4 regions of the Bacillus aerius genome follow, and region 2 is predicted to be linked to each of the others. Evidence: riboswitches for the same ligand, from Rfam matches in the RefSeq annotation. Region 2 holds a riboswitch; each other region holds the start of a gene.

Region 1 (3,777 bases), 200 kb from region 2:
GGTCCTGCTGTAAAACCTGTTGCCATCCGAATGGTGCATGAGGTCAGTCAGGCCGTTTCTATTCCGATTATTGGGATGGGCGGGGTGCAAAGCGCTGAAGATGTACTTGAATTTTTACTAGCTGGCGCAAGTGCGGTAGCTGTTGGGACAGCCAATTTTGTGAACCCATTTATATGCCCGGAAATCATTGATGAACTGCCGAATGTGTTAGCGGCTTATGGGTATTCATCTGTAGAGGAATGCATCGGAAGGAGCTGGAAACATGAAGCACTTGCCCATCATCGCGCTTGATTTTCCATCAGGACAGGAGGCGCACGCCTTTATAGATCGTTTTGAAGGCACTCTATTATTCGTAAAGGTCGGCATGGAGCTGTTTTACCAAGAAGGTCCTGCCATTATTGACGCACTGAAAGAAAAAAATTGCCGTATTTTCCTTGATCTGAAGCTTCATGACATTCCAACAACTGTGCAAAAAGCGATGAACAGGCTTGCTGCACTTGGTGTTGATTTGGTGAATGTACATGCAGCCGGCGGGAAAAGAATGATGCAGGCGGCCGTAGAGGGGCTTGAAAGCGGAACCCCTGCCGGGCAAAATCGCCCGGCTATTATTGCAGTGACCCAGCTGACAAGCACGTCAGAAGATATGATGAAAAAAGAATTACTAATTGACCGCCCATTGCAAGAGGCGGTGCTTCATTATGGACAATTGGCATATGAAAGTGGACTTGATGGTGTGGTGTGCTCTGTTCATGAATCAAAACAGCTTCATGAACAAATCTCTCCTTCCTTTCTCACTGTGACGCCAGGAATTCGCTTACCAAATGATCAAACGGATGACCAAAAGCGTGTGGCGACACCTGCCTTTGCCAAAGAACAGGGTGTTTCACAGATTGTTGTGGGAAGATCGATCACAAAAGCCACAAACCCAGTGGAAGCTTATCAACAAATTTTGAAAGAGTGGGAGTGACTGCCGGATGAAAACGAAAATCGCGAAGCATTTATTACAAATCAAAGCTGTCTCTTTAAAACCAGACGAACCATTTACATGGGCGAGCGGTATCAAATCACCGATTTACTGTGACAATCGCCTCACCTTGTCTTATCCTGAGGTCAGAGGGGACATTGCGGAAGGTTTAAAAGACTTGATTCTCACTCATTTTGAAGGAGCGGAAGTTGTCGCAGGTACAGCTACAGCTGGCATTCCTCATGCGGCATTAGCAGCTGATCGTCTGAATGTACCGATGTGTTATGTAAGAAGTAAACCAAAAGCACACGGAAAAGGAAATCAAATTGAAGGAGCCGTATCACCTGGACAAAAGGTGGTTGTCGTAGAAGACCTCATCTCAACTGGAGGCAGCGTTCTTGAAGTTGTGGCTGCTCTAGAAGACGAAGGCTGTGACGTACTCGGAGTTGTTGCGATCTTCACTTATGGACTGCCAAAAGCAGCTGCGGCTTTTCAAGAGAAAAACATTCCCTATGTCACGCTGACAGACTATGACACACTGACAGAAGTGGCACTTGAGCTAAAAGCAATCGAGCCTTCTGCTATGAATAAACTAAAACGCTGGAGACAGGATCCTTCGTCTGAATCTTGGATGGAAGAAACGGTCTAAAAAGCTTGTCTTGTTTTAAAAAAGCTGTGCTGCGCTGCACAGTTTTTTATTTGGTTAAAAATAGTAAAATAGACTCAAATTTAAATAAAAACTAATCCTATCAATAAAGTCGGGTTGACTTTTGTTTGAATTGTGTTAATATTTAATACAAATTAAAACTCTTATCCAGAGAGGTGGAGGGACTGGCCCGATGAAGCCCGGCAACCTGCGATTTGCAAGGTGCTACTTCCTGCAAAATGATTCTATTTTGAAAGATAAGGAAATCGTGAGCTTCCTCATCTTTCTTTCGGACTGAAAGAAAGTTTTTTTATTTTAACGGTGAGGAGGAAGAGGAGATGGAACTGAAACAAAACCAGGATGAGGACTTAGTGAAGCATATGCAAGAGCTGATTGGGGATATGAAATTCGGTTCAATTACGTTGGTCGTTCAGGACGGTCAAGTGATTCAAGTGGAAAAAAATGAAAAAATCAGATTAAAGTAGTGCGGAGAATAGCAATAGAAGCAGTACTCCGGAAGGGGAGAAACAATGTTAACTTATGAAAATTGGCAAGAGCCGTCCATTACATTTCAAGAGGACGATTTGTATAAAGGGGCCCTATCTGTGCTGAAATGGGCGTACGGCCACTATGGTGATCAGCTCGTTTATGCATGCAGTTTTGGCATTGAGGGCATTGTCCTGATCGATCTTATTGCGAAAGTAAAAAAAGATGCAAGAATTGTCTTTTTAGATACAGGTCTGCATTTCAAGGAAACATACGACACCATTGATGCAGTTAAGGAAAGATATCCTGGGTTAGACATCGTGCTGAAAACACCTGAGCTGACGGTGGAAGAGCAGAATGAGCAGCATGGTGATAAATTATGGGAAACGAATCCTCAAAGCTGCTGCCATATGAGAAAGGTCATTCCATTGCAAGAGGCACTATCTGGCTATCCGGCATGGCTGTCTGGTTTAAGAAGAGAGCAGTCGCCTAAACGAGCAGGTACGAACTTCTTAAATAAGGATGAAAAATTCCAATCAGTCAAAGTATGTCCGCTCATCCACTGGACGTGGAAGGACATATGGAGATATGCGTCTAGAGAGGATCTTACTTATAATCCGCTGCATGACCAAGGATATCCAAGCATCGGGTGTGCACCTTGTACACAGCCGGCATTTACTGCTGATGATTTGCGTTCTGGAAGATGGTCAGGGACAGCAAAGACTGAGTGCGGATTACATGAGTAAGGGAGCATAATGTATGGAAATCGCCGCAATTTTATTTAGCTTATTCTTTGCTTTAAATATTGGCGCAAGCGGAGCAGCCGCTTCGATGGGCATCGCATATGGTTCAGGTGCGATCAAAAAGCCAATATACGCGCTCAGCGTTTGTGCAGTTGGAATATTAGCAGGTTCAGTGATTGGCGGCGGCGAGGTCGTCAAAACGATCAGCTCCGGGATTATGCCTGAATCTGTCATCACACTTGAAATTGTGTGTATCATCATTGGCTCGGCCGCATTATCACTTTTCATAGCGAATCTCTTGGCCATTCCTTTATCCACAAGTGAGGTCACAGTAGGAGCTGTGGTCGGTGTGGCAGCCGCATATAAAGTGCTGTATGTGAAATCGATCTTAGTCATTGTCTCTTTTTGGGTGATTATTCCGATTGTTGCCTTTGTTTTTACCTTTGCTGTTGTCAAAATCATCAGATTGTTCCCTAAACGGACATTATCCAAAAAAGGAACATTGATCTTATCTGTTGTTTTGATTATCAGTGGGTTTTTAGAAGCGTTTTCAGCCGGCATGAACAATGTCGCCAATGCGGTCGGCCCGCTTGTCGCGTCAGGTGTTTTATCAGTCGGGCAAGGAACCCTTTACGGCGGAATCTTTGTGGCCATTGGGGCGCTGCTTCTAGGAAGAAGGGTACTAGAAACAAATGGAAAGAAAATTACACGCTATCAAACGGGTGAAGGCATTCTATTATCGAGCACCGGTGCAGGACTTGTCATCGTCAGCTCTATATTCGGACTCCCTGTTCCCCTTACTCAAATTACCTCCTCGTCCATTATTGGGCTTGGTATGGCAAAGGGTGGACCGAACATTTTTCATAAACATGTTGTGAAAAAAATGCTGAAGGTATGGGTTGTGTCACCTTTCTTATCACTTAGTCTATCTTATTTGT
Region 2 (3,777 bases):
CTGCCTCAATATCAGTCACTGAATCACCAATCATGATAATAAAGTCATCTTCCTGCGTCAGTTCTCGAATAATGGAAGGCTTGCAGCAGCCACAGCCATTTTGGCATTCTGAATCACAGGCATACGGCCATTCAATTTGAATATGGTCTTCTTTAAATGATGCATGGTTACAATAAATATTCTCTTGTTCGACAATCCCTTCAAGGATAGGATAGACAAAAAAGTCCATACCGCCGCTGAGTACATAGAAAGGAATGTCTGCTTTTTTGACATCATCGACAAACTGTTCAAATCCTTCACGAATCTCTGTATCCTCTAAAATAAATGACCGAATGGCTTCTTTCTGATCACTCGTCAGTAACTGAAACATCTGCCCGACGCCTTCTTGGATCGTGATCTCTTTTGCTAGAACACCATCCTTCCATTTCGTCCATTCTTTTGGAGCAAACTGCTTCATGATGCGAATGATATTATCATTTTTCGTAATCGTGCCATCAAAATCACAACATACAATTGGTTTTTTCATTTATTCTGCTACCCTTCCCCAAAGATCAAGTGCTGCTTGTAAGTCTTGACAAGTTGATGCTTTTTCTTCGATAGACTCTTTTTTGACCACCGCATCAATGATCGAACGAAAGGCTTTCCCTCCTCCAGTTGCTCCCCGCGGATGTCCGTGAATTCCCCCGCCTGCATTAATGACATGATCAAGTCCAAAATCTTTGATTAAGATCGGCACCATTCCCGGGTGAATGCCTGCTGAAGGGACAGGAAATGTTTGTTGAACTGTATCCTCTTTCACACATGCTTCGAAAATGCCAATGGCATCTTTTTTCGGAAGGGCGACTGATCCATAAGGAGAGGGAAAAAGACTTAAATCAGAGCCAGCATATCGATTTAATTTGCCTAAAAGAAGAGAATGCGAGAATCCATAGTCTGGAGATGATGTCATTGCACCGCTCACTGCCGGATGTGCCATGATCGGCAATGGGATCTCTGGATCTTCAGCCAAGCTTTGCATGACATCAAGTCCATAGGCAAAAACGTTGAATAAAAGCGCATCAGCCCCGAGTTCGGCTGCCTTTCTTGCTCGATCTTTCAAATCAAAAGTTCTACCAGTTAAATTAACAGCATAAAGCGTGCGATGTCCTGTCTCTTCATATGTTTCTTTTAATATCTTTTTTCCTTCCATGATTCGATCTTCAAAAGGGGCTAATGGGCTTTCAAATAAAATCTCATCATCTTTGATGAAGTCTACTCCACCTAAAGCCTGTAAGCGGAGCTGCTTTTTTAAATCCTCCATATCACGGCCGATCACGCCTTTAAATATACTCATCAATAGCGGCCGATCAAACACGCCTACTTTCTTTCGTATCCCCTCAATGCCAAATACCGGTCCTGGCAGACAGCTTTTAAACCTTTCCGAAAATTCGATATCGACGAGCTTTACTTTCCCATCCAGTGAAAGCTTTCCAAAAATCGTCGTCAACACCGCTGGTATATCAGCTGAAAAGTTCGCCTCAGGATAAGCAATGGTCACCTCTGATTGATACAGACCACCATTTGCGGAGGACTGTTCTTTTACGCTCACCACACGGCCTTTATGTTTTTTTAGCTGCTCCTTTTTGAGCTGCGGCAAGTCCGTCCATGACCCGACCGTTAACCCAAGTGCGATCTGCTCTGCTTTTCGGTCTATTTGTTCATCCTCTCGATGTGTTAGTACGTATGTTGCCAGTAGTTCACTCACTAGGAATCCCCTTTCGATTGCGTCCTGTATATGGTCAATAAAAAAACCTCTTTAAGTGCTTGATCAGCGCGTTAAAGAGGTTTCGTCTCATTCATCCGAATCTTATCTCTCAGCGCTTGCTGCAAGAATTAGCACCGTGCTTCATGGAAGTCGGTTGCCGGGCTTCATTGGGCTAGTCCCTCTGCCTACTCTTGATAAGAATATTCAATTTTCTTAAATATTGCCTGAATTATCGCACCATTTTTTTACGTTGTCAATGGCTTTTTTTCAAATAACTGCAAGGCAGCGATACGATCAGCGGCTTCCTTTAGCCGCTCCTCACTTGTTAAAAGGCCGACTCTGACGTAGCCTTCACCGTGAGCACCAAAGCCATTCCCTGGTGCCACAACAACATGTGCTTTTTCTAATAATACATCCGAAAAAGTTTCAGATGTATACCCTTCAGGCACCTTTAACCAAGCAAAAAACGAGCCCTTTGGCGCACTGACGTCCCAGCCAATCTCTTTGCATGCAGCAATCCAAGTGTTTCGTCTTTTTTCGTACCGATCATTTTGTACTTGTACGCACGTTTGATCGCTTAAAAGTGCTTCTGCTGCTGCATCTTGAGTTGCTTTAAACAGTGACACAAACAGGTGATCCTGATAAAGCTCAATGGCTTCGATAACAGAGGCATTCCCTGCTGCAAAACCGACTCTCCAACCAGCCATATTATACGTTTTGGACAATGTATAGATTTCAATACCTGTCTCTTTTGCTCCGTCTATTTGCAGGAAACTAAGGGGCTTTTCGCCGTCAAATCCTATGCCGCCATATGCAAAATCATGGACAACACACATCTTATTTGCACTCGCAAACGCAACAGTATCTTCAAAAAATGTCCGGGTTGCAGTCGCACCAGTCGGATTATTTGGGTAATTTAAGTACATCAATTTTGCTTGATTCTTATCCTGCTCTGACAATTGGTGGTAGTCAGGTAAAAAATCATTTTGTTCAAGAAGAGGCATTGTGACCATGCGAGCTCCGGCAAGCACAGCGCCTGACCAGTAATCAGGATAGCCCGGATCTGGAACAAGCAGCGTATCACCTGGATTCAGTAAACATTGCGGCAATTCGACTAGTCCCGCTTTCCCTCCAAATAAGATGGCAATCTCTGTCTTTGGGTCAAGCGTGACACCATATTCTCTTTCATAAAAAGTAGCTGCAGCTTTTTTTAGTTTCGCTGTCCCGCGGAATGAGGAGTATTGATGATTTTCAGGTTTTGCTACCGCTTCCTGCATCGCTTTCACAATATGTGGAGGAGTGGGCTGATCAGGATTTCCTTGACCTAAATTAATCACATCTGCCCCTTCCTGCACTTTTTTCTGTACTTTTTGTACAAGCGACGCAAAAAATTGTTTCGGTAAATGTTTCAATACATCCGATTGCTGGAATTCCATTTTTTCACCTTCTATTCAAGTTACATGACAATACAATCACTGTAATGGATTGTTTTATGAATTGTAAAGCAATTTTGAAAAAAGATTGACATGTGAACTGCAGCTCTGATAATATCTAGAATTAAGAAATGCAAGCAGACATGAAACAATTACATATTGATTTCTCTTATCGAGAGTTGGGCGAGGGATTTGGCCTTTTGACCCCAACAGCAACCGACCGTTAATACCACTGTGAAGTGGGGCGCAGCAAGAACAGCGCCAAGACAATTCATTGTCTTATAGGGCACGGTGCTAATTCCATCAGACGTATGTGCTGAGAGATAAGAGAGGCTTCGAGCATACACGCCATCAAGCCTCTTTCTCTCAGGAGAAAGAGGCTTTTTTATATGATTTGGAGGGAAGCAATTGGTTACACTTACGGCATCATATGAAGAATTAACAGAAAGTTCGGCAGTTGCACTTGCCATTAGACTTGGATTGATTCAGGAGAGCAGTCATTTAACATGCACTGAAATCGGTGACGGAAATTTAAATTACGTCTTTCATATTTATGATCACAAACAAGCAAAAGGACTGATTATCAAGCAGGCCCTTCCT
Region 3 (3,777 bases), 130 kb from region 2:
CCGCTTAAAAATTTCGTTGCGCTGTGCAGCACAACATCAACACCAAGGTCCAGCGGACGTTGAAGCGCAGGTGTTAAAAACGTATTATCTAAGAAAGTCAGACAGTCATGTTCTTTCGCAATCTGTACGACACCTTCAATATCCGTAATACCGAGTGTAGGGTTTGACGGTGTTTCCATGTAAATGACTTTTGTATTTGATTGAATGCCTTGTTTCACTTCATTCAAATTGGTCATGTCCACAAAGGTATGCTCAATCCCAAATCTTGAAAGCACTTGGGTGATCATTCGGAAAGTCCCGCCGTACACATCTCTTGTGACAAGGACATGATCTCCTTTTGATAATAGAAGAAAAGCAGTTGAAATGGCTGCCATACCTGACGCAAAGGCAAGCCCTCTCGTTCCTCCTTCTAGCGCTGCAATGGTATCCTCCAATGCCTGACGTGTAGGGGTGCCTGATCTGGAGTAGTCATATTGACCAAAGTCATCGAAGCTACTTTGGTGAAACGTCGATGCATGTTGAATCGGTACACTGACTGCACCTGTTGAGCGGTCTGTTTTAAACGCATTATGAACGAGTTGTGTTTCGAGTGTCCAATCATGTGTGGTCATTTCGTGTGTACCTCCTCTTTCACATTTGATAGTGCCTGTTTCAGGTCTGCTTTTAGATCCTCCACATGCTCAATCCCGACTGAGAAACGGAGCAATTTGTTACAAACACCGTTTGCGATGCGAATCTCTTCTGGGATGTCCATATGGGTTTGCGTTGCAGGATACGTAATGAAGCTTTCGACTCCGCCAAGGCTTTCAGCAAAACAAATCGTTTTCAGCTGCTTCAAAAATGGATTGACCCAGTCCTCTTTGGCTACTCGGAATGACAGCATGCCTCCCTTTCCTGGGTAAAGGACATCTTGAATTTCAGGCTGCTGCTTTAGAAAATCAGCTAATTCCTTCGCATTTGCTTCGTGCTGACGCATTCTCAGCGCCAATGTTTTCATTCCTCTCATTAAAAGCCATGAGTCAAATGGAGATAAAACCGCCCCAATGGCGTTTTGATGCTGGAACATGTCTTCCGATAGCTTCTCTCCTTTTGTGACGACAAGTCCGGCAAGAACATCGTTATGTCCGCCTAAATATTTGGTGGCACTATGAATGACAATGTCCGCTCCAAGTGTAATCGGTTTTTGCAAGACGGGCGTATAAAAGGTGTTATCCACAATGACCAATGCACCGTGTTCTTTTGCGATTTTCGCAACCTTTTGAATATCCGCTTCCTGCATGAGTGGGTTTGTTGGCGTTTCAATAAAGACGGCTTTTGTATTTGGCGTCATTTTAGAGCGTAAACAGTCTTCATCTGAAAAATCATCATAAACAAAGCGCAGTCCGTACTTTTTCCATTCGTTTTCAAATAGACGGTATGTACCGCCATATAAATCTGATGAAACAATGAGTTCATCCCCGCTCTCAAACAGCGCCATGATCGTTTGGATGGCAGCCATTCCCGAACTGAAGGCAAAACCGGCCGTTCCTTCTTCGAGTGAAGCAATCGCATCTTCTACAAGCTGCCTTGTTGGGTTTTTCGTCCGAATATAATCAAATCCTGTTGATTCCCCAATGCCTCTATGTCTGTAAGCTGTTGAAAGATAAACGGGAGGACTGACAGTACCAGTCACCTCTTCGCTATGGTTTCCAATTTGCGCTAACTTCGTTTCCACATGTTCTGTCATTTGACACCATCCTAAGTAAAAATCTAATTTCAAAACAGAAAAACCCCTTCTTCATAAGAAGAAGGGGTTTAATCGCTTCCTCTTATCTTCCAAGCAAAAAAGCTGCTTGCTGGATTTAGCACCTTGGTACATCACATGAAGTGATGCATACCGGTTGCTGAGGTTTCAAAGGGCCAGTCCCTCCACCTCTCACGATAAGAATGTGTTGTCTGTCTGTTCTAATTCTTAATACTGTAACGCATTAAACCTCATTTTTCAAGGGGAAATGTAACGATTAATTAAAATTTTCTGTATTTTGTAGCAGATTGGATGTCAGCCAATTTGATTGCATGTTAGCATATAGGAACAACGCTGTTTTTCGTGTTACAATGAATGGAAACGTTTCACTTATGATGAATTTGGTTAGCTGGAGGAATGGATTATGGTGAAGAAAACAGGCATCATTCAAGAAGAAACCTTACAGTCAAAAGAACTTGGGGCAGATATGACCATTTTGATTTATTTGCCAGTCAATTACTCCCCCCTTTATACATATCATGTCATCATTGCACAAGATGGTCATGATTATTTCCGTCTAGGTAAAATAGGCAGACAAGCGGAAGAATTAATGCAAAACAAAGAAATGGAACGCTCGATTATCATTGGTGTCCCATATGAAAATGTTACTGAAAGACGAAATACGTATCATCCAGACGGACCAAAGTTCGAGGCGTATAAACGCTTTTTGGCAAATGAACTAGTTCCGTATATTGATGAACACTATCCAACGTATCAAGTTGGATCAGGTCGTACATTTATTGGTGATTCATTAGGTGCTACGATCTCACTTATGACAGCCATTGATTATCCTTCGTTATTTGGCGGACTGATTTTGCAGTCTCCTTACGTGGATGAGTCGGTTCTGCAAGCAGTCAAACAGTCATCATCCCTTGCTCATTATGCCATTATCCATCAAATCGGGTTAGAAGAAACAGCTGTGAAAACGACAGATGGGCAAGTGCTAGACTTTATTCAGCCGAACGAAGAATTAAAGGTCCTTTTGGAGAAGTCCGGTGCGGATTATTTATTTGAGACATTCGAAGGCGATCATAAATGGACGTTTTGGCAGCCGCTCATTTCACCTTCGTTAAAAAGAATGCTCCCATATTCGTTAATCAACTGAATTTTGTTATAATAAAAAATAATAAATACTTTCTTAATCAGGAGGGAACATGATGAAATACGGAGTTGTTTTATTTCCATCAAAAAAATTGCAAGACATTGCGAACTCTTATCGGAAACGTTATGATCCGAACTATGCACTCATACCACCTCATTTAACATTAAGAACACCTTTTGAATTAACGGATCTAGAAGCAGCTGAGGTCGTCTCCACCTTGCGAGAGTACGCAAAAAATGCTTCTCCTATTACGTTACGTATTAAAAAATTCAGTTCATTCGCTCCTGTAAACAACGTGATTTATATGAAAGTAGAACCGAACGAAGAATTAATGACTCTCAATGAGAAGTTGTACACTGATCCGCTTGCTGGTACACCTGAATATGCATTTGTTCCGCATGTGACAGTGGCTCAAAAGTTATCAGACGATGAGCATTCAGACGTTCTAGGCACATTGAAGCTGAGAAAAATTGACCACGAGGAAACGGTTGACCGCTTCCACCTTTTATATCAATTAGAGAACGGTTCTTGGACCGTTTATGAAACATTTATCTTAGGAGAAGAGGGTTAAAGACATTTGAATACAGTCATCGTAAAAGAACAAACACAACGAGAAGATGCTTATTATGTTCGAAAAGAAGTTTTCGTAAAAGAACAAGAAGTCCCGTTAGAGATCGAAATTGATGAACTTGAGGACGAAGCCATTCATTTTGTCATTTATAATGATGACAACAAACCACAAGCTGCTGCTAGACTGCGCATAATTGAAGGTCATAAGGCAAAGCTTGAACGAATTTGTGTATTAAAAGAGGCGCGCTCTTTCGGTCTTGGCCACCAGCTTTTAGAAGCACTTGAGTCTGAAGCGATGGCAAACGGAGCGAAAGAAGCTGTC
Region 4 (3,777 bases), 1.5 Mb from region 2:
GTTCTTTTTCTTCACTTAAGTTCACGCATTTTGCATAGCATCCGCCTTCAATATTGAAGACACCTGTGTTAGACCAGCCATGCTCATCGTCTCCAATCAGCTTGCGGCTTGCACTTGCAGAAAGCGTCGTTTTTCCAGTACCTGAAAGGCCGAAAAATAAAGCAACATCGCCTTCTTGACCGACGTTAGCAGAGCAGTGCATTGATAAAATATCTTGTTCAGGAAGCAGGTAGTTCATAACAGAGAAAATGGATTTTTTCATCTCTCCTGCATATTCTGTTCCACCGATCAGAATCGTCCGTTTTTCAAAAGAAACGATAATAAACGTTTCAGAGTTTGTGCCATCTGTTTCAGGATCTGCTTTAAAGTGAGGTGCAGATAAGATGGTGAAAGGTTTTTCGTTTGATGATGGTGTTGATCCATCAGGTCTGATGAATAGCTGCTTTGCAAAGAGATTGTGCCAAGCGAATTCATTTACAACTGTAATTGGCATACGGTATTTTTCGTCAGCACCGGCAAAACCATCAAAGACAAATAGTTCATCACGTTCTTTTAAGTATGACACAACCTTTGTATATAAACGATCAAATGCCTCTTTCGAGATCGGCTGATTCACTTGACCCCAATCAATTTTATGTTCAGAGTTTTCTTCTTTTACGATGAATTTATCTTTAGGCGAACGTCCAGTGTAGGCACCCGTTGTGGCGCGCACAGCACCAGTTGAAGTTAAAACGCCTTCATTACGTGCCAAAATCTTTTCAACAAGTTTCGGAACAGATAAATTTTGGTGCGTATTTTCTAATGAGAGCAATGACTGCAAATCTTCTTTTAAATCCACTGAGTTCATAAAAAAACCCTTCCTTTACCGTTGAATTTGTTTGTTTTGATTAGTATAACACATTGATAATAATAGTCTATACTATTTAAACATTTTTGTGTGTGTTTTTTCATTTCTGCTATGAAAATATGCTTTTTGGTGATGCTAATGATGAGGTGAAAAAAAGGGGAGATAATTCCTATGAACCATTGACATGACGCAAGGGTTTAAGATAAGATATCTTATTGAACGGATACTCTTATCCCGAGTTGGTGGAGGGACAGGCCCGATGAAGCCCAGCAACCGGTTTCTTATGAAAAAGGCATGAACATGCTGAGAAACCAAGGTGCTAACCTGATGCAAGGTACAAGAACACCTTGAGCGATAAGAGTGAAAGGCATGCGATCTCAGACCCTTTCCTCGCAATGAAGGAAATGGTTTTTTTATTTTTGGGATATCATATGAACAAATTGCCAATAACATCTCTAATATAAACATGTTGAAATATAAGAGGGAACGAGTTCCGTATCATATTGGAGGCCTCATCTTGGGATGATGTGGTCTTGTACAGGAGGAAATAGCCATTATGAGTCAAAATCGTCGTTTATTTACTTCAGAATCAGTGACCGAAGGACATCCAGATAAAATCTGTGATCAAATTTCAGACAGCATTTTGGATGAAATTTTAAAGAAAGATCCAAATGCACGTGTTGCCTGTGAAACTTCTGTAACAACCGGTCTCGTATTAGTAAGCGGTGAGATTACAACGTCTACTTATGTCGACATTCCAAAGACGGTGCGTGACACGATTAAGGAAATTGGCTACACACGTGCGAAATATGGTTTTGATGCGGAAACATGTGCGGTTCTTACATCAATTGATGAACAGTCTGCTGATATTGCGCAAGGTGTAGACAAAGCGCTTGAAGCACGTGAAGGAACAATGACTGAAGAAGAAATTGATGCGATCGGTGCAGGTGACCAAGGTTTGATGTTTGGTTTTGCAAACAACGAAACTGAAGAGCTTATGCCACTGCCGATTTCTCTTGCACATAAATTATCTCGCCGTTTAACAGAAGTACGCAAGAATGAAACACTTGCATACCTTCGTCCGGACGGAAAAACTCAAGTAACAGTTGAATATGATGAACAAAACAAACCAGTTCGTATTGATACGGTGGTTATTTCTACACAGCATGCACCAGAAGTGACGCTTGAACAAATTCAAAGCGACTTAAAAGAGCATGTCATCCGCCCCGTCGTTCCAAGTGAACTGATCGATGAAGAAACAAAATACTTCATCAACCCAACAGGCCGCTTTGTTATCGGTGGACCTCAAGGGGATGCTGGTTTAACTGGACGTAAAATCATCGTTGATACTTATGGCGGGTATGCTCGTCACGGTGGCGGTGCTTTCTCTGGCAAGGATGCAACGAAGGTTGACCGTTCGGCAGCATATGCGGCTCGCTATGTAGCGAAAAACATCGTAGCAGCTGGTCTTGCAGATTCATGTGAAGTGCAGCTTGCTTATGCAATTGGTGTTGCACAGCCTGTCTCTATTTCAATTGATACATTTGGAACAGGAAAAGCCTCTGAAGAGAAATTAATTGAAGTGGTACGTGCAAACTTTGATCTTCGTCCAGCCGGCATTATTAAAATGCTTGACTTACGTCGTCCGATCTATAAACAAACCGCTGCATACGGACATTTTGGCCGTCATGACTTGGATCTTCCATGGGAAAAAACGGATAAAGCCGACACGCTTCGCAAGGAAGCATTAGGAGAATAACAACATACAAAACCGCTTATTTTAAGCGGTTTTCCTTTTGATTAAAAAAAATTCTACAAAAAGCGTAAAAATGTGAAACAAAATTGGACAAAATACTGTCTAATTATAGGTCTACTTTTAAGAAATAACATAACGTGGAGGCAATAATATGTGTGGGTTTGTTGGTGTATTTAATCACCGTCCATTGTCCGAAACTACTGAGCAGGAAGAGTTAATTAAGCAAATGAATCGTCTCATCGTTCATCGAGGTCCGGATGATGAGGGGTACTTTCATGATGAGCATGTAGGATTTGGATTTAGACGTTTAAGTATTATAGATGTTGAACACGGAAAGCAGCCGCTTTCTTATGAAGATGAAAAGTATTGGATTATTTTCAACGGAGAAATTTATAACTATGTGGAGCTGAAAGAAGAGCTTGTGAAAAAAGGCTATACGTTCAGCACAGATTCTGATACGGAAGTCCTTCTTGCCACATATCGCCACTATAAAGAAGAAGCGGCATCGAAGCTTCGCGGGATGTTTGCATTTTTAATTTGGGATAAAGAAGCGCAGTTATTATATGGCGCAAGAGATCCTTTCGGCATTAAACCGCTCTATTTTACACAAATGGATGACCAAGTGTACTTTGCTTCTGAACGCAAAAGCTTAATGGCTGTGAATGAGAACATTTTATTTGATGAGACTGCTTTGCAGCAGTACATGTCTTTTCAGTTCGTTCCTGAGCCAAATACACTTGATCAAAAAGTGCACAAAGTCGAGCCAGGTCATCAGTTTACACTGCGTCCAGGCCAAGACATTGCATTTAAGACTTACTGGAAAGTTCAATTCAAACCTGAACAAACACAAGAGCAGAAATTAGTAGAAGAAGTACGTGATGCTATCTATGATTCTGTAAAAGTCCATATGAGAAGTGATGTGCCTGTTGGTTCATTCCTATCAGGCGGGATCGATTCTTCTTTCATCGTGTCAGTCGCAAAGGAATTTCACCCTGAACTGAAGACATTCTCTGTTGGTTTCCAGCAGGATGGATTCAGTGAGGTAGATGTAGCAAAAGAAACAGCTGATAAGCTGGGATTGCAAAACTTTAGTGCTGTGATTTCTCCTGAGGAATATATGAATGAGCTTCCAAAGATCGTCTGGCATTTAGATGATCCTTTGGCTGATCCAGCG

What was found. Region 2 has a riboswitch for S-adenosylmethionine ahead of mtnW (2,3-diketo-5-methylthiopentyl-1-phosphate enolase). Riboswitches for the same ligand answer to the same signal wherever they lie in the genome.
Region 1: another riboswitch for S-adenosylmethionine. It lies ahead of M2353_RS07755 (DUF2292 domain-containing protein); the one in region 2 lies ahead of mtnW (2,3-diketo-5-methylthiopentyl-1-phosphate enolase).
Region 3: another riboswitch for S-adenosylmethionine. It lies ahead of M2353_RS05970 (methionine biosynthesis PLP-dependent protein); the one in region 2 lies ahead of mtnW (2,3-diketo-5-methylthiopentyl-1-phosphate enolase).
Region 4: another riboswitch for S-adenosylmethionine. It lies ahead of metK (methionine adenosyltransferase); the one in region 2 lies ahead of mtnW (2,3-diketo-5-methylthiopentyl-1-phosphate enolase).

The regions. Positions count from the first base shown of each region.
Region 1 is NZ_JARYHO010000001.1:1,504,567-1,508,343, forward strand. Features, by position in the region: gene M2353_RS07740 (dihydroorotate dehydrogenase) at 1-291, shown strand, start outside; gene pyrF (orotidine-5'-phosphate decarboxylase) at 263-967, shown strand; gene pyrE (orotate phosphoribosyltransferase) at 975-1,613, shown strand; SAM riboswitch class I at 1,772-1,874, shown strand; gene M2353_RS07755 (DUF2292 domain-containing protein) at 1,991-2,095, shown strand; gene M2353_RS07760 (phosphoadenylyl-sulfate reductase) at 2,141-2,842, shown strand; gene M2353_RS07765 (sulfate permease) at 2,856-3,777, shown strand, end outside.
Region 2 is NZ_JARYHO010000001.1:1,300,949-1,304,725, reverse strand. Features, by position in the region: gene M2353_RS06725 (2-hydroxy-3-keto-5-methylthiopentenyl-1-phosphate phosphatase) at 1-526, opposite strand, end outside; gene mtnW (2,3-diketo-5-methylthiopentyl-1-phosphate enolase) at 527-1,744, opposite strand; SAM riboswitch class I at 1,844-1,945, opposite strand; gene M2353_RS06715 (pyridoxal phosphate-dependent aminotransferase) at 1,990-3,180, opposite strand; gene mtnK (S-methyl-5-thioribose kinase) at 3,586-3,777, shown strand, end outside.
Region 3 is NZ_JARYHO010000001.1:1,169,878-1,173,654, reverse strand. Features, by position in the region: gene metC (cystathionine beta-lyase) at 1-611, opposite strand, end outside; gene M2353_RS05970 (methionine biosynthesis PLP-dependent protein) at 608-1,726, opposite strand; SAM riboswitch class I at 1,806-1,927, opposite strand; gene M2353_RS05965 (esterase family protein) at 2,148-2,888, shown strand; gene M2353_RS05960 (YjcG family protein) at 2,941-3,456, shown strand; partial or broken gene M2353_RS05955 (GNAT family N-acetyltransferase) at 3,463-3,777, shown strand, end outside.
Region 4 is NZ_JARYHO010000001.1:2,756,124-2,759,900, reverse strand. Features, by position in the region: gene pckA (phosphoenolpyruvate carboxykinase (ATP)) at 1-847, opposite strand, end outside; SAM riboswitch class I at 1,074-1,208, shown strand; gene metK (methionine adenosyltransferase) at 1,404-2,606, shown strand; gene asnB (asparagine synthase (glutamine-hydrolyzing)) at 2,755-3,777, shown strand, end outside.